4 regions of the Streptomyces sp. NPDC093544 genome follow, and region 4 is predicted to be linked to each of the others. Evidence: riboswitches for the same ligand, from Rfam matches in the RefSeq annotation. Region 4 holds a riboswitch; each other region holds the start of a gene.
What was found. Region 4 has a riboswitch for S-adenosylmethionine ahead of AB0N66_RS15555 (ABC transporter substrate-binding protein). Riboswitches for the same ligand answer to the same signal wherever they lie in the genome.

Region 1 (5,816 bases), on a different contig from region 4:
GCGAGGAACTTCATGATGCGACCCGCTCGGCAGGCGCGTCGGCGTCGGGGTGGGCCAGGCCGAGGTGGTCGCGCAGGGTCGTGCCCTCGTACTCCGTGCGGAAGACGCCGCGTTCCTGGAGCAGCGGGACGACGGTGTCGGCGAAGCCGTCGAGGCCGCCCGGAGTGATGTGCGGGACGAGGATGAAGCCGTCGCTGGCGTCCGCCTGGACGAAGTCGTTGATGGTCTCGGCGATGGTGGCCGGGGAGCCGACGAACGACTGACGGTTGCCGGTCTCGATGACGAGGTCGCGGATGGACCACTTGTTGGCGGCCGCGCGCTCCCGCCACTCGCGGGCGGTGGCCAGCGGGTCGCGGTACATCCGTACCTGGGCACGCCCTCGGGCGATGGTGTGCTCGCCCGGGTCCGGGTCGATGTCGGGAAGCGGGCCGTCCGGGTCGTACGCGGACAGGTCGCGGTTCCAGACGAACTCGAGGTGCTTGATGGCGGTGGCGCCGCTGACCTGTTGGCGCCGCACCGCGCGGGAGATCTCCTCCGCCTCGGCGTCCGTGTCACCGAGGACGAAGGTGGCGGCGGGCAGGATCAGCAGCTGGTCGTGGGTGCGGCCGTGCCGGGCCAGGCGCCCCTTGACGTCCGTGTAGAACGCCTGCCCCTCCTTGAGGGTGCTGTACCGGCTGAAGATCGCGTCCGCGCCGGCGGCGGCGAACTCGCGTCCTTCGTCGGAGTCTCCGGCCTGGAAGATGACCGGGCGGCCCTGCGGGCTGCGCGGCACATTGAACTGCCCCTCGATGTCGAAGTGCTGCCCCTTGTGCACGAATGCGCCGGCCTTCGCGTCCCGCAGGAAGGTGCCGCTCCCCTGGTCGGCGACGATCTCGTCCCTGTGCCAGGAGTCGAACAGTTCGTTGGTGGTGGCCAGGAACTCCTTGGCCCGGGAGTACCGCTCGTCCTGCGGGAGGAAGCCGCCGCGGCGGAAGTTCTCACCGGTGAAGGCGTCCCAGGAGGTGACGACGTTCCAGGCGGCTCGCCCGCCGGAGAGGTGGTCGAGGCTCGCGAACTGACGGGCCACCTCATAGGGCTCGTTGAACGTGGAGTTGATGGTGCCGGTCAGGCCGAGATGCTCGGTGACGGCGGCGAGTGCGGTGAGGATGGTGAAGGTGTCGGGCCGTCCGACGACGTCCAAGTCGTAGATCTTGCCGCCCTGTTCGCGCAGCCGCAGGCCTTCGGCGAGGAACAGGAAGTCGAACTTGGCGCGTTCGGCGGTCCGCGCGAAGTGCGCGAAGGAGCTGAACTCGATGTGGCTGCCGGCCGCGGGGTCGCTCCACACGGTGGTGTTGTTGACGCCGGGGAAATGCGCCGCGAGGTGGATCTGCTTGAGCGGCTTGTCCGTTGACTTGCTCATGAGTGAGGTCCCTCCGGCTCAGACGTGGGCGGCGTAGCGGTTGGCGGGGCGGGCGAGCCCCAGCAGCCCGCGCAGGGTGTCGGCCTCGTACGAGTGCCGGAAGGCGTTGCGGCGCTGGAGTTCGGGGACCAGACCCTGGGTGATCGCCGGGAGGTCGTGGCCGGCGACGGCAGGACGCAGCCGGAAGCCGGTCAGCCCGGACTGCTGCAACTCCTGCAGAAGGTCGGCCAGTTGTACGGGGGTGCCGGTGAACACCCGTGCGTCGCTGGTGTACGGATAGCCCGCGAGGGCGTCGAGACGCTCTCGCCGGTCCACCGCGGCGGTGGGGTCGTTGTCCAGGAACACCACCAGGTCACCGAAGAGGTTCAGCGGCTCCTCGGCGCGCCCGGCCGCCTCCTGTTCGGTGCGGACCGCGGCGATGATGGCACGCGCCTCCTCGACGTCGTGCGGAGTGACGTATCCGATGTCGGCGCTGCGACCGAGCAGCCGGAACGGCGCGCCCCCCGCGGACCCATGGGCCAGCGCGGTGACCAGGGGCTGACCCTGCGGCGGACGGGGCGTGATCGAGGGGCCCTTGACACTGAAGTGCTTGCCCTCGAAGTCGATGTAGTGGAGTTTGTCGCGGTCGACGAAGCGGCCGGTGGCGACGTCCCGGATCTCCGCGTCGTCCTCCCAGCTGTCCCACAGCCGGCGCACCGCCTCGACGTAGTCGCTGACCTCGTCGAAGAGATCGACGATCAACTCCTGCAGGGCCGGGGTTTCCAGGTCTTCGATACGGAGCTCCGGGAACGTACGGCGGCCGAAGTGAGCGGCCTCGTATCGCCGCGCGGACGCCTGCACCCGCACGCCCGCGCGGCCGGTGCTCACATAGTCGAGAGTGGCGATGGCCTTGGATATATGGAAGGGCTCTGTATGTGTGGCCACTACGGTCGGCACCAGCCCTATGTGGCTGGTCAGCGGTGCGACGCGGGCGGCGATGAGGACGGCGTCGAGTCGGCCGCGTACCTGGTCGGTGCGTGCGTCCGGTTCGCTGAGTCGCGCGGACTGCGGACCGAGCCCGTCCTCGATGGTCACGAAGTCGAGCAGGCCGCGCTCGGCCTCGGTGATCAGGTCGGTCCAGTACGAGGCGGTGAACAGATCGTGGGGGCGGGACACCGGTTCCCGCCAGGCGGCCGGGTGCCAGCCCGCGCCGTCGAGGGCGACAGCCAGGTGCAGTGCGGCGGGAGAAGAAGAGGAAGAGGGCGACGACGTTGACGAGGACACGAAAGGGGTGCCTTCCTGATCGACCGTATGAGATCGCCGGGCCTCGACTGAGAGGGTGCGGCGGCGGGGTGACAGGTCAGGGACGACAGAGCGCGCCGGCCACGCGCTGAAGGTCGATGTGCGGCCGGGAGTACAGGTGCACGCGAGGGCGCGGGGCGAGAACCAGGACAAGAAGACGGGGCACGGTCTGCATGTCCGTCACCTCCGCCCTTCCGGCTCGGCGGGCTGGAGGCCGCGCCGGCATCGCGCTTGCGGAACCCGGGGCGGGTACCGCCTGGTCGTCACCTGGAGCACCCCGCCGCGGAGGAGGGTTGCCGGTCAGCAAGCCAGGGCTTGACGCTGACGCTCATAACCTGCTGGGGACGTTACGGGAGGCCACAGCGGTGCGCAATGCCCAGGGATCATGCTCGTTCTCACATCGCAATGCGTCCTCAGCAGGGACAACCACCGGGCCGCGCAATCTGTTCCGCGCTGCCCGTTCGGCCTGATGCACGCCGGATGACCACCTGGTGAGACTGCGCCGCAGGCCTTCTTGACGGCCTCACGGAGCGCACCGACACTGACGGGGACGGTCACGATTGTCAGCGCCCTTCGGGCAGGTTCTTCCTGTCCGTGAGGTCAACAGCCCCGGCTCGCTGGCAGGCAACCCTTCCACCGCGACGGGGTGCCCCGGGTGACGACCGGGTTCCGCCGGTGCGGCGGGACAAGCGTGGTCTCGCGTCTCGCGAGCCCCGAGTGTGGGACAGGTGGGAATGGCCAACAGCGGTTTGACGAGGCGCCTGCACATCGATTTGTTGCGTGTCTCCAGCGCCTACTAGTCCGAGCGATCCGGACCGGTACGTAGCGCAGTCACTCCGTTCCGCCGCGGTGCCCACAAGGTGGCCGTGGCCTCCCCATCCCATGGAGAGTCATGTCCGAGACAATCTCGCACGCCTCAAACACCGGTACCTCCAGCACATGTACCTCAACTCCGTGCGTCCCCGGCTCACTTGACGCGGTCCCTCACCCCCGGATCACCGCGACACCGTCCGCACGCCCGCACCGCTTCCGCAGCCGTATCGGAGTCGGTCTCGCCGGCGGCTTCTACCCGGCGCCGCACCGGTACGAGTTGTATCTGTCCGCGCATTGTCCCCTCTCGCTGCGGGTCTCCATCACCCACGGCCTGCTGGGTCTCAAGGACTCGGTCGCCACCACACTCCTGGCGCTCCCCGCCGACACCCCCTCCGCGTTCGTCTCACTGCGCGGGGCGTACGAGGCCACCTGGCACCACTACGACGGTCCGCTGACCGCCCCCGCGCTGTGCGACCGGTGGAGCGGACGCGTCGTCAGCAACCACACGCCGGACATCCTGCGCGATCTCGGCGACCTCTTCGCCGACCGGGCCGGATCCTGTCACTCCCCGCTCCGCCCGTCGGAACTCGCGGCGGACATCGACGCCCTGCGCGACCTCCTCGACCGTGATGTCACGCCGAGTGCGCCGTCGGCGGAACGGTCGGCGGCTCTCGACCTGCTGAACCGTCAACTCGCGTCTGGTCCCTACGCGTTGGGCAAGGAACTGACCGCGGCGGATGTGGACCTCTGGGTCGCCCTCGTCCAGCTCGAAGCGGAGCACGACCTCTCCTCATACGCACTCCTCCAGGACTATGTGCGACGTCTCGACGCCCACCCGGCCTTCCAACGACAGCTGTAGCCGCAAGCAGGAATGCTCGTCACGTACGGGATTCCAGGGCGGCCCGGGTGTCGTTGCCGTAGACGCCCGTCTCGTCGCCCCGGATCCCGTACCACAGCTGGAAGCGGGCCACGGCCACGGTGAGCGTGGGGTCGTAGGTGCCGCTCGTGGCGCCGCTCTCGTACACGTCCGGGATATCGAGCAGCCGTTCCTGGAGCTCCGTCACATCGGGGCCGCTGTCTCCCTCCCGGAGGGTGCCGGTGCCGTCCGGGTCGGCGGCACCGGAGGGGGCCTGGTCGACGGGTGCCGTGGCGGAGGGGACGGCGCCGGCCTGTGGTCCGCCGTCACCGTCACTCCCGGGCAGCAGCATTGCCAGGGCGAATCCGGTCAGCGCGGCCGCCGCCACCGCGCCGACAACCGCGGCTCGGCGCGGGCCCGTGGCGTGTCCGTGCGCATGGCCGAGTTCAGGCCCGGGCGGTGTTGCGGGCCTCGTCTCCCCGCCGGCGGCATAGTTCTCGCCGGCTATGGTGGGCGGCAGCTCCTCAGTCTCACCCTGGTGCGCCGACGATAATCTGATCGACTCATAGCCTTCGTCCGGGCCGACACCCTGCTGATCCTCACGGAACTCCCTCACCAGTTCCGCGAGGGCCTCCGTCCGGCGGCGTTGCTGGACGTAGGTGGGTACGAGCGCCGGGCGGCGCACAGGCTGCTCACCTTCGGGCGGTATCGACACACTGCTCTCCTTCCGTGCGCGCGGTCTCCCGCCATCCCCGTGGAGAGATACGGAGGCACCGGCACGGGAGTTCAACCGACGCCGACGACCTCGTCGTCGCCGGACGGAAGAACTACGCGCAAACGCGGAACGTCACCCGTTCTGGTCACTGTCCGTAGTTCTGGCCGTCTTCCGCACATCCCGCCGTGCGACGAGCCAGCGCCCGCGCGACAGTCGTACAACGTGAAGAATGGGTGCAAGGGGGTAAGACCACCTTCGGGAAGCGGAGAGGGTCGCGGTGGGTACGAGCAAGGAACGGGATGTGCCGGCCCGGCAGCGCCTCGACATGGCGGACGCCGTGCCACTGCTGCTCGACGCCCGTATGACGGTGACCAGCTGGCCCGCGGACGCCGAACGGCTGCTGGGATACCCGGCCGGCGAGGCACTGGGACGGCTCGCCGCCGACCTGCTGATTCCCGAGGACGCGGCACGGCTCCCGGAGCTGGCCGAGGGGTGCAGCGGTGACGGCGGCTGGGCGGGCCTGCTGTCCGCGCTCCACCGGGACGGGCACCCGCTGAAGCTGATGGTGCGGGCGGTCCCCCTACGGCCGAGCGAAGGCCCGGCACGCTGGGTGGTGCTGCTCGCCGACCTGGCCGACGGCCCCGGCTGGCACATGAGCCGCTCGTTGCTGGAGCGGATCACCGCCGGTTCCCCGGTGGGCATGGCGATCGTGGACACGGACCTGCGGTACGTGTGGTCGAACGAAGCGCTGG
Region 2 (5,816 bases), on a different contig from region 4:
GTGATCAACCGGAGGCCGAAGCCCCGAGGCCGATCAGAAGTCCATGTCACCGCCCGGCATACCGCCCGGAGCGCCGCCGGGGGCGGCCTTCTCCGGCTTGTCGGCGATGACGGCCTCGGTGGTGAGGAACAGCGCGGCGATGGAGGCGGCGTTCTGCAGGGCAGAGCGCGTGACCTTCGCCGGGTCGATGATGCCTTCGGCGATCATGTCGACGTACTCACCGGTCGCGGCGTTCAGGCCGTGGCCGACGGGCAGGTTGCGCACCTTCTCGACGATGACGCCGCCTTCGAGACCACCGTTGATGGCGATCTGCTTGAGCGGGGCCTCCAGGGCGAGCCGCACGGCGTTCGCGCCGGTCGCCTCGTCACCCGTGAGCTCCAGCTTCTCGAAGACCGAGGAGGCCTGGATGAGGGCCACGCCACCACCGGCGACGATGCCCTCTTCGACGGCCGCCTTCGCGTTGCGAACGGCGTCCTCGATGCGGTGCTTGCGCTCCTTGAGCTCGACCTCGGTGGCGGCACCGGCCTTGATGACGGCCACGCCGCCGGCCAGCTTCGCCAGGCGCTCCTGGAGCTTCTCGCGGTCGTAGTCCGAGTCGGAGTTCTCGATCTCGGCGCGGATCTGGTTGACCCGGCCGGCGACCTGGTCGGCAGAGCCGGAGCCGTCGACGATCGTCGTCTCGTCCTTGGTGATGACGACCTTGCGGGCACGGCCCAGCAGGTCGACACCCGCGTTCTCCAGCTTGAGGCCGACCTCCTCGGAGATGACCTCGCCGCCCGTGAGGATGGCGATGTCGCCGAGCATGGCCTTGCGGCGGTCACCGAAGCCCGGCGCCTTGACGGCGACGGACTTGAAGGTGCCACGGATCTTGTTGACGACCAGCGTCGACAGAGCCTCGCCCTCGACGTCCTCGGCGATGATCAGCAGCGGCTTGCCCGACTGCATGACCTTCTCCAGGAGCGGGAGCAGGTCCTTGACACTGGCGATCTTCGAGTTGGCGATCAGGATGTACGGGTCGTCCAGGACGGACTCCATACGCTCCATGTCGGTGGCGAAGTACGCCGAGATGTAGCCCTTGTCGAAGCGCATACCCTCGGTGAGCTCAAGCTCCAGACCGAAGGTCTGGGACTCCTCGACGGTGATGACGCCTTCCTTGCCGACCTTGTCCATAGCCTCGGCGATGAGCTCGCCGATCTGGGTGTCGGCGGCGGAGATGGAGGCCGTGGAAGCGATCTGCTCCTTGGTCTCGACATCCTTGGCCTGCTCAAGGAGGGCACCGGAGACGGCCTCGACGGCCTTCTCGATACCACGCTTGAGGGCCATCGGGTTGGCACCCGCGGCTACGTTGCGAAGGCCCTCGCGGACCAGCGCCTGCGCCAGAACGGTCGCGGTGGTCGTACCGTCGCCGGCGACGTCGTCCGTCTTCTTGGCGACTTCCTTGACCAGCTCAGCGCCGATCTTCTCGTACGGGTCCTCGAGCTCGATCTCCTTGGCGATGGAAACACCATCGTTGGTGATCGTGGGGGCGCCCCACTTCTTCTCGAGGACGACGTTGCGGCCCTTGGGACCAAGGGTGACCTTGACGGCGTCGGCGAGCTGGTTCATCCCGCGCTCGAGACCGCGCCGCGCCTCCTCGTTGAACGCGATGATCTTGGCCATGTGAAGTGGTCCTCCCGGACTGGGGTGGATTGCTCCGGACCGCGCCCGCGCCCGCGACGGACGGCCTGCGTGCCTCGTGGTTCCTTGCCCCACTTGGCCTGCGGGCCTCACTGACCCGGTCCTCGTTGTCACTCTCACCTGCAGAGTGCTAACGCCAATGATTAGCACTCGCCCCTACCGAGTGCAAGCGACTCCGGAAGATCCCCAGGTGGGGCGGGGGGCGCGCACGGCGCGAAGAGAGGTGAGAGGGACAGGCCGACGGAGGCGCGGACGGGCGGGCAGGCCGAAGGGCCCGCATCCCCTGGCGGGGGATGCGGGCCCTTCGTCACGTCGAACAGAACAGTCAGTCGGCGCGTGCTTCAGCTGCTGGTCGCCAGCCGGACCATGTCCGCCTGCGGCCCTTTCTGGCCCTGCGAGATCTCGAACTCGACCCGCTGGCCCTCTTCAAGGGTGCGGTAGCCGTCCATCTGAATCGCGCTGTAGTGGACGAATACATCCGCACCACCGTCGACCGCGATGAAGCCGTACCCCTTCTCCGCGTTGAACCACTTGACGGTGCCCTGAGCCATGCCTAACTCCCCTATTACTGGCCCTTGCACAGGACCGCACTTCGCGGGCCCGGGTCATACCTCACCCCCCAAAGATTGGGGGTGTGCGCCGGAACGCGTCGACCGCGGCTGAATGTATCTGTCCAACTGCCCTCTGCAACAGGTCAATCGGACGAGAATTCTGGGCACGACCGATCGGGAATATGCGGAGAATTCGCAAAGATTCAGGGCAAGTCGGGCCCCGTAAATGCCATAAACGGCTCAAAAAGGCGGGGCACTTTGGCTACTTCTTGTCGGGCATCGGGCAAGGACTCATATGCGCCCGGCATAAAACCAACTCGAAGGCGAAGCAGCTTCCCCAACTGTACCGCGCTCAACCATACAGAATTGCCCCCTCCGCTTCTCTCACGGAGGGGGCAATTCGATGAACTCTCAGTGATTGCAATTACCCAAGGTAACTACAATCACCGTACGTGACGGCGGATGACGGTCAGCCTCCGGCGACGGCCGGAATGATCGAGACGCCCGCACCGTCCGGCGTCGCCGTCTCCAGGCCCTGCTCGAAGCGGACGTCGTCGTCGTTCACGTACACGTTGACGAAGCGGCGCAGCTTGCCCTGGTCATCCAGGACGCGCGCGGCGATGCCGGTGTGGTTCTGCTCCAGGTCGGCGATCACCTCGCCGAGGGTGCCGCCCTCGGCCGACACCTCGGCCTTGCCGCCGGTGTAGGTGCGCAGGATGGTGGGGATGCGGACGTTGACGCTCATGACGCGAGGCCAGCCTCTCGGAAGGAGTCCAGGTTCGGGCGGATGGTCGCGGTGAGCCCGGTGTCCGAGGCCACCGCGTCCAGGGTCTTGAGACCGTCGCCGGTGTTGAGGACGACGGTGGTGAGGGTCGGATCGAGCAGACCGTTCTCGATCAGCTTCTTCGCCACACCCACCGTCACGCCACCCGCGGTCTCGGCGAAGATGCCCTCCGTCTGCGCGAGGAGCTTGATCGCGTCGACGATCTGCTCGTCGTTCACGTCCTCCACGGCGCCGCCGGTACGCCGCGCGATGTCGAGCACGTACGGCCCGTCGGCCGGGTTGCCGATGGCGAGCGACTTGGCGATGGTGTTCGGCTTCTGGGGCCGTACGACGTCGTGGCCGGCCTTGTAGGCCACCGACACCGGCGAGCAGCCCTCCGCCTGGGCACCGAAGATCTTGTACGGCTTGTCCGCCACAAGGCCGAGCTTGATCAGCTCCTGAAGAGCCTTGTCAATCTTCGTGAGCTGGGAGCCGGAGGCGATCGGGATGACCAGCTGGTCGGGGATCTGCCAGCCGAGCTGCTCACAGATCTCGTACGCGAGGGTCTTCGAGCCCTCCGCGTAGTACGGCCGCAGGTTGACGTTGACGAAGCCCCAGCCCTCGCCGGCCGGGTCGCCGATCAGCTCGGAGCAGAAGCGGTTCACGTCGTCGTAGTTGCCCTCGATGCCGACGAGCTCCCCGCCGTACACCGCGGCCATGACGATCTTGCCCTGCTCCAGGTCGTGCGGGATGAACACACAGGAGCGGAAGCCGGCGCGGGCGGCGGCCGCGCCCACGGCGCCCGCGAGGTTGCCGGTGGAGGAGCAGGAGAGGGTGGTGAAGTCGAAGGCGCGGGCGGCCTCGATGGCCTGGGCGACGACGCGGTCCTTGAAGGAGTGCGTCGGGTTGCCGGAGTCGTCCTTGACGAAGAGCTTGCCGGGGGTGACGCCCAGCGCGCGGGCCAGGTTGTCGGCCTTGACGAGCTTGGTCCAGCCGGGGTTGATGTTCGGCTTCTCCGCGACGTCCGCCGGGACCGGCAGGAGCGGCGCGTAACGCCAGATGTTCGCGGGGCCCGCTTCGATGCGCTTGCGGAGGTCCTCGGTCTCGTAGGCCGAGAAGTCGTACGCGATCTCCAGCGGCCCGAAACACTCCTCGCAGGCGAAGAGCGGACCGAGCGGTACACGGTGTCCACACTCGCGGCAGGAAAGCGCGGCGGCGGGGCCCAGATCGACGGAGTTCGCGGAATCCGGGGAGGTCACGGTGTTCGTGGTGTTTGCAGTGGTGCTTGCAACTGTCTGCGCAGCCATGGAGGCGAGGCCCTTTCTCCTCATCTTCCTCACGACGCACTTCGCCGTGAGACGGATTTGGCACCTTCCCGAGCCGGGAGCCTCACCACGTCGACGTGACAAGAACCAGCTGGAGGGTTGCCGGGGCTTCAACGGGCCGTATCCCTCTGCCCCTCTGGATGAGCGGTATTCAGTTGTGCGCTGAGCGACCCCCGACATGCGATGGTCATCAGCGTTGTTCAAGACTGTAACCGAAGGCCTGGATGGTGGAGAGAGCCGTCCGAACCGCGAGATGCCAGCGACACACCAAACGCTGCCGCGGCGACGGGCACAAGCATCCCAATGAACGCAAGGGAGAGCCGCACGTGCTTGAAGACGTCGAGCGCTGGCTGAGCACGCGCTCCTGGTCCGTGACTGACCGGCCGCTCAAGAAGCTCATAGCCGCGAAACGATCCACCAACTCCACGGTGAGCGTGGTCCTGCCCGCGCTCAACGAGGAGGCGACGGTCGGCGAGATCGTCTCCATCATCCGCCGCGACCTGATGACTCGCAAAGTCCCCCTCGTCGACGAGATCGTCGTCATCGACTCGGGCTCGACGGACCGCACCTCCGAGGTCGCCGCCGCCGCCGGTGCCCGGGTCGTTCACCGGGACGAAATACTCCCCCGCATCCCGGCCGTGCCCGGCAAGGGTGAGGTCCTGTGGCGGTCACTCCTCGTGACGAGCGGTGACATCGTTTGCTTCATCGACGCGGACCTCAAGGAGTTCTCGTCGGACTTCGTCTCCGGGATCGTGGGGCCGCTGCTCACCGATCCGGGCGTGGACCTGGTCAAGGCGATGTACGACCGCCCGCTGAACCTGCCGGGTGAACCCACCTCCGGCAGAACTGCGGCCGGTCAGGGCGGTCGCGTGACCGAACTGATGGCCCGCCCCCTGCTGAACATGCACTGGCCGCAGCTGGCCGGCTTCGTCCAGCCGCTCGGCGGCGAGTACGCGGCCCGCCGCACCCTCCTCGAACAGCTCCCGTTCCCCGTCGGATACGGCGTGGAGCTGGGCATGCTCGTCGACGCGCTGCACCTGGTGGGCCTGGACGCGCTCGCCCAGGTCGACGTCGGCGTCCGCAAGCACCGGCACCAGGACGGCCAGGCGCTGGGCCGGATGTCCGCCGCGATCTATCGCACCGCACAGCTCCGGCTCGCCCGCGGCCACCTCATCCGGCCGGCCATCACCCAGTTCGAACGGGGCGAGTCCGGCTTCGAGCCGCGCACGTACTCGGTCGATACGGAGGAACGGCCTCCGATGTCGGAAATCTCGGAGTATCAGTCACGCAAAGCGGCGTAATCCGTCGGCGGTATACGTCTCCGCGGCACCCCGTCCGTACGTTTGAGCGTTTCCGGGCCGGGCTAGATTGAGGCGTATGGCTTCCACGGCTTCGACTGCTGCTTCCACGGCATCCCCGCAGGGCTCCCACCGGATCCTCGTCGCGTCCAACCGCGGCCCGGTCTCCTACGACGTGCGCGAAGACGGCGAGCTACAGGCC
Region 3 (5,816 bases), on a different contig from region 4:
TCCGTACATGCCGCCGAGCCCGGCGGCGTCGTACTGCCAGGCGAGGGCGGCTGGACTCTCCACGCCCGCCGCGGACGCGGTCTGAGGGGATTCCGGGGACCCGGCTCCTTGCGTTCCGCTCTCCCGCCCGGGCCGCCACAGCCCCCAGCCGGCTCCCCCGGTGGCGGCAACCACCGCCCCACCCGCGACAGCCGTCAACAGCCCCCGCCGCGAACGCCGTTGGGGTTCCGGTATGCGGTCCGGCGCCGAAGCGCCCGTGACCGTCGCCGGGGCGATGTACTCGACCCGGCTCTCTCCCTCGCCCGACTCGCGCTCCGGAAGCCACCGTTCGTCCCCCGCGACCGTCGCCGGTGCGGAGGTGAGCCACCCCGGCCGCAGAGCCGCCCGCAGGGAGGCGGCCGAGTGTCCGGCGGCCTCGACCACTTCCTCGGGGGTGGGCCGGTCCCCGGGCTCCTCCCGCAGACAGGCCTCGACGAGCGGAAGCACACGCGCAGGAACCCCGGAAAGATCGAAGTCCCGCGTCACGATGCGCAGCAGGATCACCGAGTCCTGGCCCTCCCCGAAGGGCTCGCGGCCACTCGACGCGTACGCGAGCACGGCGCCCAGCGCGAAGACGTCGCTCGGCGGCCCCACCTCGGAGCCGTTGCGGATCTGCTCGGGCGAGACGTATCCGACCGAGCCGACCAGGGTGCCGGTGCGGGTCATCGCCGTCGCCTCCAGCGCCCGTACGATCCCGAAGTCGATGACTCGCGGACCGTCCGGCGCCAGCAGGATGTTGGACGGCTTGAGGTCGCGGTGCACCATGCCCTTGGCGTGGATCGCGGCGAGGGCCTCGCCCAGTGCGGCCGCGAAGGTGAGCACCGCGTCCTCGGGCAGCGGCCCGCCGTCGAGCACCGCGTCGCGCAGGTTCGGCCCGTCGACGAACTCCGTTGCCATCCAAGGCCGTTCGCCCTCGGGGTCGGCATCGACCACCCGCGCGGTGTACGTCCCGGTCCCGCCGACGGTCTGCGCGGCCCGCACCTCCTGGCGGAACCGGGCGCGGAAGGTGCGGTCCTCCGCGTGCTCGGCCCGCACCACCTTCACGGCCAGCCGGAGCCCGGCCCGGGACTCGGCGAGATAGACCTCGCCCATGCCGCCCGCGCCGAGCCGCCCGAGCACCTCGTACGGACCGATCCGCCGTGGATCCGTCTCCCGCAGCGCCTGCACTCCCCGTGACTCCCCTGTTCGCCGTACGGCCGCCGAAGGGGAGCGTATACGCCGTGCTCCTGTCAGGCGATCACACCGCCGGGACGCAACGCCCGTCCTCCGTGCGGTAGTTCCACTTCGCGCCGTCCCGGACGAGCTCCTTGACCGCGCGCACGAAACGCTCGACGTGCTCGTCCGGCGTGCCGGCGCCGAAGCTGACGCGGATGGCGTTGAGGGACTTCTCGCCGGGCGCGGCCTCGGGGGCGCCGCACTCGCCCTGGGTCTGCGGGTCGCTGCCGAGGAGGGTGCGCACCAGCGGGTGGGCGCAGAACAGGCCGTCGCGCACTCCGATGCCGTACTCGGCGGACAGCGCGGCCGCGAAGTGCGAGCTGTTCCAGCCCTCGACGACGAAGGAGATGACGCCGACACGCGGGGCGTCGTCGCCGAAGAGCGAGAGGACCCTGACCTCGGGCACCTCGGCGAGACCCGCGCGGACCGTCTCGATCAGCTGCTGCTCGCGGGCGACGAGCGTGTCGAAACCCGCCTCGGTGAGCGCCTTGCAGGCGGACGCGATCGAGTAGACCCCGATCACGTTCGGCGAGCCGGCCTCGTGCCGGGCGGCGCTCTCGTGCCACTCCACGTCCACGCCCCCGTCCGTACGCCGCGACACCTTGCGGCTGGCGCCGCCGCCCGCCAGGTACGGCTCGGCCTCGAGCAGCCAGTCGGAGCGGCCCGCGAGGACACCGGAGCCGAAGGGGGCGTACAGCTTGTGCCCGGAGAAGGCGACCCAGTCGACGTCGAGGTCGCGCACCGACACCGGGTGGTGCGGGGCGAGCTGCGCGGCGTCGAGGACGATGCGCGCGCCGTGCGCGTGCGCGGCGGCGGCCAGCTCACGCACCGGCCACAGCTCACCGGTGACGTTCGAGGCGCCCGTGACGCAGACGAGGGCGGGACCGTGGGGGTCGCGGTGGCTGAGCGCGTGCTCCAGGGTCGCGACGGCCTCCTGCGGCGTACGCGGGGCGTTCAGGTACGTCACCCGCGCGTCCCGCCAGGGCAACAGCGAGGCGTGGTGCTCGGTCTCGAAGACGAAGACCTGGCAGTCGGCCGGAAGGGCGGCGGCGAGCAGGTTGAGCGAGTCGGTGGTCGACCGGGTGAACACGACCTGGTCGCCGTCACGGCAGTCCAGGAACTCGGCGACGGTGGTGCGGGAGTTCTCGAAGAGGTCGGTGGAGAGCTGGGACAGGTACCCGGCCCCGCGGTGCACGCTGCCGTAATAGGGGGCGTACGCGGCCACGTCGTCCCACACACGCTGGAGGGCCGGGGCGCTGGCGGCGTAGTCGAGGGCGGCGTACGAGACCTCGCCACCGGTGACGAGCGGGACGGTGACATCTCGCCCCAACACGGGCAGAGGCGTACAAACGGTCTGGGCGGCGGCAACGGTGGAGACAGACATGGCGAACTCCTGTGAGACGCAGGGAAATCACCGCGCGAGCCGGTCCATGGAAGTGGCGCTCAGCGCGGCAAAAGGTGAAAGGGATAGGCGGAAAAGGGGCTCGACGCCCTATCGCATTCGCTTGCTCACAGAAGGCTCCCTCGATGACCAGGACCCCTGGGCCTTTACCGCTCAAAAGAGGGCGAGGGGTCCGCGCTTGCCGCAGACCTCGCTGCCTACGGCCTGGTCTTCACCCGGGGCACCCCGCCACGGACGGAGGGTTGCCGGACAGTCGGCCGGGGCCTCATGACTGTCACTCATGACCTGCCGAAAAACCTAGTCGAACCGATCGAGACGACGCAACCCGTGTCCGGATCCCGGAACGCGAAAGGGGCCGGGCGCCTTGGCCCGGCCCCACCCGGCGGGCTCGCCGAGGGCACTACGGATTGGTGACCGCCGTACCGCCGCAGGCGCTACGCGTTGGTCGCGGCCACCCACCGCTCGAGCGTCCGCTTGGCCGTCCCCGAGTCGACGGCCTCCGCGGCCTTCGTCATCCCCGCGCGGATCTGGTCCGCGAGCGATCCGTCACCCGGCGACAGGGCCACCAGGGCCGCCGCCGAGTTCAGCAGCACCGCGTCCCGCACCGGCCCCCTCTCGCCGTCGAGGAGCCGGCGCGCCACGTCCGCGTTGTACGTGGAGTCCGCGCCCCGTAGTGCCTCGATCGGGACCAGGTCGATACCGACGTCCCTCGGGTCGAAGGTCTCCTCGGTGACCTTTCCGTCCCGTACGACCCACACCCGGGACGTGGACGTGATGGTCAGCTCGTCGAGCCCGTCGTCGCCGCGGAAGACCAGCGAGGAGTTGCCGCGCTCGGCGAAGACGCCCGCGACGATCGGCGCCATGCGGGGGTCCGCGACGCCGACCGCCTGCGCCTTCACCCGTGCCGGGTTCGTCAGCGGACCGAGGGCGTTGAAGACCGTCCGGATGCCCAACTGCCCACGCGCGGCGCCCACATGACGTAGCGCCGGATGGAACTTCACCGCGAAGCAGAAGGTGATCCCGGCCTCCTCGGCCACCTCCGCGACCCGCTTGGTCGTCAGCTCCAGATTGACCCCGAGCTTCTCAAGGACGTCGGACGCGCCGGACGCCGAGGAAGCCGCCCGGTTGCCGTGCTTGACGACCTTCGCGCCCGTCCCGGCGATGACGATCGCCGACATGGTGGAGATGTTGACGGTCTTGGCCCCGTCACCACCCGTACCGACGATGTCGACGGTCTTCCCCGGCACCTCGATCACATTGGCGTGCTCGTACATCATCCGTACGAGCCCGGTGATCTCCTCGACGGTCTCTCCCTTGGCCCGCAACGCCACCGCGAACCCGGCGATCTGTGCGTCGGTCGCCTCACCGCGCATCATCAGGTTCATCGCCCAGGCGGTGTCGTCCGCACTCAGGTCACGGCCGTCGAGCAGGCCGTTCAGCAACCTGGGCCAGGAACGGTCCGCCGCGGTGTCGCCTCCAGCGGGGTTCACAGCGCTCATGGTCGCTCCTGGGGTTCTCAGAGAGGTACCCGGGTGGACTCGACCCGGGTACGTACGGGTGAGTCCACCCTATCCAGCCCTGGAGACGGCAAAGAGCCCCGTCCATGCAATGGACGGGGCTCCAGCCGTGGCGATCAGCGAGGAACGCTGAGGCGATCAGTGGTGGCCGTGGCCGCTCGTGATCTCCTTGTACTCCTCGACGGTGGGCTTGGGGATCTGGCTGTCGTCCCCGTAGTAGCCCTTGCTGAGCTTGGCACGCAGCTTCTGCGCGCCCTTCACCTTGCGCTCGACACCGTTCTCGTCGACCGGCGGGCCGATCTGGGCCGGCTGGTACTGCTCGTGCGCGGTGAGCGTGTGCAGAGCCTCCTGGCTGAGCGGCTCGTGGATCTCGACGAACTCACCGTGCGGCAGGCGCTTGATGATGCCCGACTCGCGGCCGTGCAGCACCTTGTCCCGGTCACGGCGCTGAAGACCGAGGCAGATCCGCTTGGTGGCGATGAACGCGAGGACCGGCGCGACGAAGAACGCGATCCGCACGAACCAGGTGATCGAGTTGATCGACAGGTGGAAGTGCGTGGCCCACAGGTCGTTTCCACCACCGATCAGCAGGACCATGTACCAGGTGATCCACGCGACACCGAAGGCCGTACGCGTCGGGACGTTGCGCGGGCGGTCCAGGATGTGGTGCTCGCGCTTGTCGCCGGTGACCCAGGACTCGATGAACGGGTAGACCGCGATCGCGACCAGGACCAGCGGGAAGATGATCAGCGGGATGAACACGCCCAGGACGAGCGTGTGACCCCAGAGGTTGATCTCCCAGCCCGGCATGAAGCGGATCAGACCCTCGGAGAAGCCCATGTACCAGTCGGGCTGAGCGCCGGTCGACACCTGGTCCGGGCGGTAGGGGCCCATGGTCCAGATCGGGTTGATCGACGCGATCCCCGCGATGACCGTGATGACACCGAAGACCAGGAAGAAGAAGCCTCCGGCCTTGGCCGTGTAGACCGGCAGGAGCGGCATGCCGACGACGTTGTTGTTCGTCTTTCCGGGGCCCGCGAACTGCGTGTGCTTGTGGTAGAAGACCAGGATCAGGTGGCCGACCACCAGGCCGAGCATGATGCCCGGCAGCAGCAGGACGTGGATCGAGTAGAAGCGGGCCACGAAGTCGCCGCCCGGGAACTCGCCGCCGAAGAGGAAGAACGAGAGGTACGTGCCCACGATCGGCACGGACAGGATCGCGCCCTCCATGAAGCGGACGCCGGTACCGGAGAGCAGGTCGTCCGGGAGCGAGTAGCCGGTGAAGCCGGTGAACATGCCCAGGACGAACAGCAGGAAACCGAAGATCCAGTTGACCTCACGGGGCTTGCGGAACGCACCCGTGAAGAACACCCGCATCATGTGCACGAACATGCCGGCGAGGAAGATCAGCGCCGCCCAGTGGTGGATCTGCCGGATCAGCAGACCACCGCGCACATCGAAGGAGATGTGCATGGTCGAGTTGAACGCCTCGGACATCAGCTGGCCCTGCAGCGGGACGTAGCTGCCGTCGTACACCACCTCGTTCATCGAGGGGTGGAAGAACAGCGTCAGATACACACCCGTGAGGATGATGATGATGAAGCTGTAGAGGCAGACCTCACCCAGCATGAAGGACCAGTGGT
Region 4 (5,816 bases):
TCGGCCTGGAGTGTGACCCCTCTCCGGTGATGACGGTGATGACTACATGGCGCCTCCCGGCCTACCCCCTGACGACCGGGCGGTAGGTGCACACGTTCACGCCCGTGCCGCTGGTGACGGTCGAGACCAGTTCGAGCGTGCGCAGCACACCGTCGCCGGGGAAGATCGACTTACCTCCGCCGAGGATCACCGGCATGATCATGAGCCGGAGTTCGTCGACCAAGCCCTCGCGCAGGAGGGTGCGTACGAGTGTGGGACTCCCCATGACCAACAGGTCGCCGCTGTCCGTCTCGCGCAGCTTGCGGATGTGGGCGACGGCTTCATCGCCGGGGACGCGCCTGGTGTTGGTCCACGTCAGATCGTCATCACCCAGCGTTCGGGAAACCACGTACTTCGGGATGCCGTTCATCCGGTCGGCGAACGGATCGCCGCCACGTTCGGGCCACGCCGCGGCCATCGACTGCCACGTGCGGCGTCCGAACAACAGCGCGTCGGCCTTGTTCAGTGCGTCGGCGAAGGCGCCGCCCACCACCTCCGGATCGAAGAACGGGTGAGTCCAACCGCCGTGAGCGAAGCCACCCTCGATGTCCTCATCGGGTCCACCCGGTGCCTGTACTACGCCGTCCAGGCTCATGAATTCGCTGATCACTATGCGCACGGGACTCGCTCCTCTTCCTCACGCCAGGGGTTACGGCAGTGGAGACTGCCGCGCCGTTGGAAAGTCATCGCGCCCTTCCGCATCACCTGTCGCCTCCGCACGAGGGCTCTCCGAACGGGGGCGGTAGTACGACGCGACGGTCGGCTGGCCGGTGTAGTTGGGGCCGGCGTGGGGGTCGGCGCCGAGGTAGGTGAAGGGCAAGGCGATGCGGCGGCCGCCCCGCAGGCTGAGGCGGTGGTGACGGGCCGAGTAATGGAAACCGGCAGCACGCAGCGCGGCCAGGACCGGCCGGGAAGCGTCACCGCCGTCGGGCCGCCGCAGCGTCGAAGGGTCGAGGTGGGCGACCAGCAGGCCGGTGCCGGTGAGCCAGGAGGCGGCCCGTTCCAGGAGGGCGAGCCGGTCGCCGATGTAGTGCAGTCCGTGGACGCAGGTGACCAGGTCGTAGCGGCGCCCTGGGGACCAACGGCCGAGGTCCGCGGTGATGAGTTCGAGGCCGTCGGGCAGCGCTGTCCGCAGCCGCGGGCCCACCAGGTCCACGCCGGTCAACGCGGCTTGCGGGAGTCGCTGGGCTGCTTCGCGGAGGGCCAACCCTTCTCCGCTGCACAGGTCCAGCCAGGACGGCACGGAGCCATGGTCGCTGTCGCTGCCGTTCAGGAACTCTGTGGGGGCGAAGCCGAGTTCGCGGGTGTAGCTGTTGACGCCTGTCAGAACCCGTCCGCGGTTCATGGTGCTGTTGGCCACGACGGAATGGTCGGTCAGCTCGTCGTCCTTGATCAACCGGGGCGGCGGCTGGGCTGTTGTCCGCGAAGTGCCGTCGATCATCGCACCATTGTGCGGTACGGCCGACCGTTGCGGGCGGGCCCGGGGGAACGGGAAGTAGTCGGACCCCCGCCACCGTGCCGATCGGCCCGAGCCGGGACGGCCATCGCGTCGGCCGTATCGACACGGTGGAGGGGATCCGCTCGTCGGGCGCTATCGCGCGGGCTTCTGCTTCATCGCCACGGAGGCGATCACGATGACGAGTGCGATCACGACCACTGGCAGCACCGGCGCGTAGGTGTGCGCGTGGCTGAGCATCCAGTCTCCGACGAAGGCGCCGGCCACCATGCCCACCAGGACCCCGGTCAGGCGGCGCGCCGCGGCGGGCTTGAGAGTCCAGGTCGAGATACCGGAGATCCAGCTGATGAAGGTGGCCGTAGCCGCCGTGGTGGAGATGCCCGGCACATGGAGCGACCGAACGGCATTCATCTGCAGGCCCATCGCAAAGGCGTTGAGGGCGACCAGAATGTTGGACACAAGGCTCGACGGAGACGTCGCCATCCACACGACGAGGAAACCGACCTGCGCCACCGTCGCGACGCAGAGCGCGATGGAGACACGACGCGGCCATGCTTCGAAGACCTCGGAGTCCTCCATCTCTTGGTCGCCGTTGAACGCGGTCAGGATCCGAGTTGCCAGCGCGGCCCCCACGGCGAACGCGGCAAGTGAAATCACCACGCGAACGGGATCCGGGCCGGCAGGCGGCCTCGTGCCGGCTACTCCAAGGCCGAGAAACACCAGGTTTCCGGTCTGGAACGCCGTGAAGACCTTCCCGAAGGAGAGAAAGCAGATCGCTTCGAAGACGCCTGACGAGAACGCCAGAGCGACAAGCAGCCGGTCTCGAATCGCCAATAGTTCTGGCGCCGCGTAAGCGGCGGCCAGGTCCACACGCCGGTCATCCACGGGCTCGGCTCCCCTGTCGCCGCGGACCGGCAAAGTCGGGGGGACGGGTTGAATGTCCCGAGAACGTTCGAGTCGGGCCCGCCGGCCGTGGGTGTTTTGAAGGCTGCTCCATTGCATGCCTTTCCCTCCAAGCGCCCAGAGTCAGGAACTCGCCCCGACTAGTTGCTAGGTACACATTTATCTCCTGCGTTCAGGATGTGACCACATCTGGGGTAAAGCCACATATTTGGGCGAAACCATACCCAGATTTCAGGAAAAATCTAGGAAGGCCATCCGGATCGATAAAACAGCCAGTGCGGGCGACTTCTTGAGTCAGGGCGCCTCGGGCCCCGGCCGGCACCTGGTCAGGCGAGTTCGGCCAGCCGTTCCCGAGCCCTGCGCGGTTCGATCCGTCCTGCCGAGCGTTGTCCAACTCCCCTGTCGCCATTGACGGATCATGGCGACGCTCGTTAACGTTTCAAGCGGCATTGAGTGTTAGCGTCAAGCCCTGGCTCGCTGACCGGCAACCCTCCACCGCGGTGGGGTGCTCCAGGTGAAAGCCCGGCAGGGTCACCGACCCCGCAAGCGCGTGGCCCGTTGATCGGGCCTGAGATGGGGAGGACCAGCGTGCGGCACAGCAGTGATCTGAGTGCCTCGATCGCGGCCGCTGCGGTGTTCTCCGGTTTGTCGCGCCGTCGCCACATCGACCTGCAGCTCTTCACCAGCTGTCTGTGTCACGGCTGATTGCGTCCTTGCCTCCCGCCGTCCTGAGTGACGTTCGCCGACGGCTTTGACACCCGCAGGCAACTCCCCGCGGGCTCCCACAGCGCTGTCGGAGCCCGCGGCGCTGTCACGCCTTCGTCGGCACCCTTCCCCTTTGGCACCTTCCGAGCATTTCCGCCACGCATCGCCCTGGTCCGCACAGGCACGTGCGCGGTGACTTTGGAGTAGGAGAACCCATTCCGTGATATCGCGTCCGGATTCCCGACCTACCCGGTGGGCGGCACTCGCCGCACTTGTGACAAGCAGCCTCCTGCTGAGCGCCTGCACGTCGAGCAGCAGCGACAGCTCGACCAGCGACAGCGGCCCGGCCAAGTCCGGTGGCACCCTGACCTTCGCGGTGGGTTCCGACGTGGGCTGCGTGGATCCGCAGCAAGTGAGCAGCAACGAGACCATTTACTCCCTGCGCCAGATCGTGGACTCCCTGACCGACCAGGATCCCAAGACCGGCAAGATCGTGCCGTGGCTGGCGAAGAGCTGGGACATCAGCTCCGACGCGACCACGTTCACCTTCCACCTGCGATCGGGTGTCACCTTCAGCGACGGGACACCGCTGACCGCGCAGGTGGTCAAGGACAACTTCGACGCGGTGCCGAAGCTCGGCGCCCTGGGGACGCTGGCCCAGGGGTACTTGAGCGGCGTGGACAGCACCACCGCGGTCGATCCGCTCACGGTGCGGGTCAAGTTCCAGCAGCCGAACGCGCAGTTCCTCCAGGCCACGTCGACGCACTCACTGGGTATCGAGTCGTCGGCTAGCGCGAAGCGGAGCCCGCAGGAGAAGTGCAGCAAGGGTGTGGTCGGGTCCGGGCCGTTCACGCTGCAGAGCTACGTGCAGAACCAGGCGATCACCTTGACCAAGCGCAGCAAGTACGCCTGGGGTTCGTCGCTGTGGACCAAACAGGGCGAGGCGTACCTGGACAAGCTGGTGTTCAAGGTGGTGCCCGAATCGGGCGTGCGCACCGGCAGCCTGCAGTCCGGTCAGGTGGACGCGATCAGCAGCGTCGGCAAGGCCGACGAGGCGGCACTCACGGGCGGCCAGGTGAACCTGCAACGGCGGGCCAATCCCGGTGCGGTGTTCAACCTGGCGCTGAACAACTCACGCCCGCTGCTGAAGGACGCGAAGGTGCGTCAGGCACTCCTGTTCGCCATCGACCGGCAGCAGATCGTCGACACCGTGTACCCGACCGGCACCAGGCCGGCGACCAGCATCCTGGCGTACACCACACCGGACTACGCGGACCAGGGCTCCGACCTGGCCTTCGACGCGGCGAAGGCGAAGTCCCTGCTGGACTCGGCCGGTTGGAAGGTCGACAGTGACGGCATCAGGTCGAAGAACGGCACCAAGCTCAGCCTGACCGTCAGGTGGTTCGCGAACGCGGCCACCAACCAGCCGGCGCTGGAGCTGATCCAGCAGCAGTTCAAGGCCGTCGGAGTCGACGTGGTGCTCAAGGAGACGCAGACCTCCCAGTTGGCCACGGTGCTGCAGTCCGGCGACTTCGACGCGTCGTGGGGCAACCTGACCCGCGCCGACCCGGACATCCTGCGCACCCAGTACTCCACCAAGCTGGCCAACCTCTACCACCTGCCGACGGGCCCGCTGGACACGGTGCTGACCCAGCAGGCGGCAACGGCCGACGCGGCCAAGCGGAAGGAACTGGTCGGCCAGGCACAGCAGTTGATCGTGCAGAACGCCTACGTCATTCCCGTGGTGGAGCTGCAGACCCAGCTGGGGGTGGCGAAGAAGGTGCACAACCTCAACTTCGATGCCTCCAGCCGGATCCAGCTGCACGACACCTGGATCGGCTAGCCACCGGTGGATGCGCGACGGAGCGTCCGATCGGGTCGTCGGCAGCAGGAGGTGAGCAGGGAATGCGTCGCTATGTGATCAAGCGTCTCGCACAGGCACTCGGGGTGCTCTGGGCGGCCTACACGGTGTCGTTCTTCATACTGAACTATCTGCCCGGTGATCCGGTCTCGGCGATGGCCGGCGCCGGAGCGGACTCGGGCCAGATCGATCCGGCGCAGATCGCCGCACTGCGGCATGAGTACGGCTTCGACAAACCGGTGCTGGTGCAGTACGCCGACCATCTCGGCAACGCGGTGCGCGGTGATTTCGGAAACGCGGTCTCCACCGGTCGGCCGGTGACCTCGACGCTGGCCGACGCGCTGCCGCAGACGCTGCAGTTGACCGGAGCGGCCCTGCTGCTCGCGGTGGTCTTCGGTGGCGGTCTGGCGGCGCTGGCGACCTACACCACGCAGCGGTGGTTGCGGCAGCTGTTGCTGTCGCTGCCACCACTGGGGGTGTCGGTACCGACGTTCTGGGTCGGGCTGGTGCTCGTCGAGCTGTTCTCCTTCCGGGCGCGATGGTTCCCCGCGTTCGGCAACGACGGGCTGCCTGGCCTGGTACTGCCGGCGGTGACGCTCGCGATCCCGACCGGCGCCCTGGTCTCGCAGGTGCTGGCCAAGAGCCTGCTCACGGCGCTGGATCAGGCCTATGTGGAGACCGCGCGGGCCAAGGGCGCGAGCCGACTGCGCATTCACCTGCGGCACGCGCTGCGCAACGCGTCGCTGCCGGCGTTGACGATCGTCGGGCTGTTGGCCGGGCAACTCATCGCAGGCTCGGTGGTCGTCGAGACGGTGTTCTCCCGCGACGGCCTTGGCCGGGTTACGGCCGCGG

Region 1: it holds a riboswitch for S-adenosylmethionine, as region 4 does, so the genes downstream of both, AB0N66_RS37815 (putative leader peptide) here and AB0N66_RS15555 (ABC transporter substrate-binding protein) in region 4, are expected to answer to the same signal.
Region 2: it holds a riboswitch for S-adenosylmethionine, as region 4 does, so the genes downstream of both, thrC (threonine synthase) here and AB0N66_RS15555 (ABC transporter substrate-binding protein) in region 4, are expected to answer to the same signal.
Region 3: it holds a riboswitch for S-adenosylmethionine, as region 4 does, so the genes downstream of both, AB0N66_RS02405 (aminotransferase class V-fold PLP-dependent enzyme) here and AB0N66_RS15555 (ABC transporter substrate-binding protein) in region 4, are expected to answer to the same signal.

The regions. Positions count from the first base shown of each region.
Region 1 covers NZ_JBFBEA010000036.1:70,369-76,184, reverse strand. Annotated here, with positions in the region: gene AB0N66_RS37835 (LLM class flavin-dependent oxidoreductase) at 1-14, opposite strand, end outside; gene AB0N66_RS37830 (NtaA/DmoA family FMN-dependent monooxygenase) at 11-1,399, opposite strand; gene AB0N66_RS37825 (LLM class flavin-dependent oxidoreductase) at 1,418-2,662, opposite strand; gene AB0N66_RS37820 (putative leader peptide) at 2,739-2,855, opposite strand; SAM riboswitch class IV at 2,903-3,016, opposite strand; SAM riboswitch class IV at 3,233-3,378, shown strand; gene AB0N66_RS37815 (putative leader peptide) at 3,415-3,480, shown strand; gene AB0N66_RS37810 (glutathione S-transferase C-terminal domain-containing protein) at 3,573-4,352, shown strand; gene AB0N66_RS37805 (peptidoglycan-binding protein) at 4,372-5,064, opposite strand; gene AB0N66_RS37800 (SpoIIE family protein phosphatase) at 5,342-5,816, shown strand, end outside.
Region 2 covers NZ_JBFBEA010000007.1:343,727-349,542, forward strand. Annotated here, with positions in the region: gene groL (chaperonin GroEL) at 34-1,659, opposite strand; gene AB0N66_RS13320 (cold-shock protein) at 2,019-2,228, opposite strand; gene AB0N66_RS13325 (MoaD/ThiS family protein) at 2,698-2,973, opposite strand; gene thrC (threonine synthase) at 2,970-4,298, opposite strand; SAM riboswitch class I at 4,316-4,463, opposite strand; gene AB0N66_RS13335 (glucosyl-3-phosphoglycerate synthase) at 4,643-5,617, shown strand; gene AB0N66_RS13340 (trehalose-6-phosphate synthase) at 5,694-5,816, shown strand, end outside.
Region 3 covers NZ_JBFBEA010000002.1:15,897-21,712, reverse strand. Annotated here, with positions in the region: gene AB0N66_RS02410 (serine/threonine-protein kinase) at 1-1,206, opposite strand, end outside; gene AB0N66_RS02405 (aminotransferase class V-fold PLP-dependent enzyme) at 1,277-2,638, opposite strand; SAM riboswitch class IV at 2,826-2,942, opposite strand; gene trpD (anthranilate phosphoribosyltransferase) at 3,091-4,155, opposite strand; gene AB0N66_RS02395 (cytochrome bc complex cytochrome b subunit) at 4,312-5,816, opposite strand, start outside.
Region 4 covers NZ_JBFBEA010000009.1:110,209-116,024, reverse strand. Annotated here, with positions in the region: gene AB0N66_RS15570 (dihydrofolate reductase family protein) at 62-658, opposite strand; gene AB0N66_RS15565 (class I SAM-dependent methyltransferase) at 689-1,480, opposite strand; gene AB0N66_RS15560 (YoaK family protein) at 1,631-2,380, opposite strand; SAM riboswitch class IV at 2,844-2,953, shown strand; gene AB0N66_RS15555 (ABC transporter substrate-binding protein) at 3,324-4,946, shown strand; gene AB0N66_RS15550 (ABC transporter permease) at 5,009-5,816, shown strand, end outside.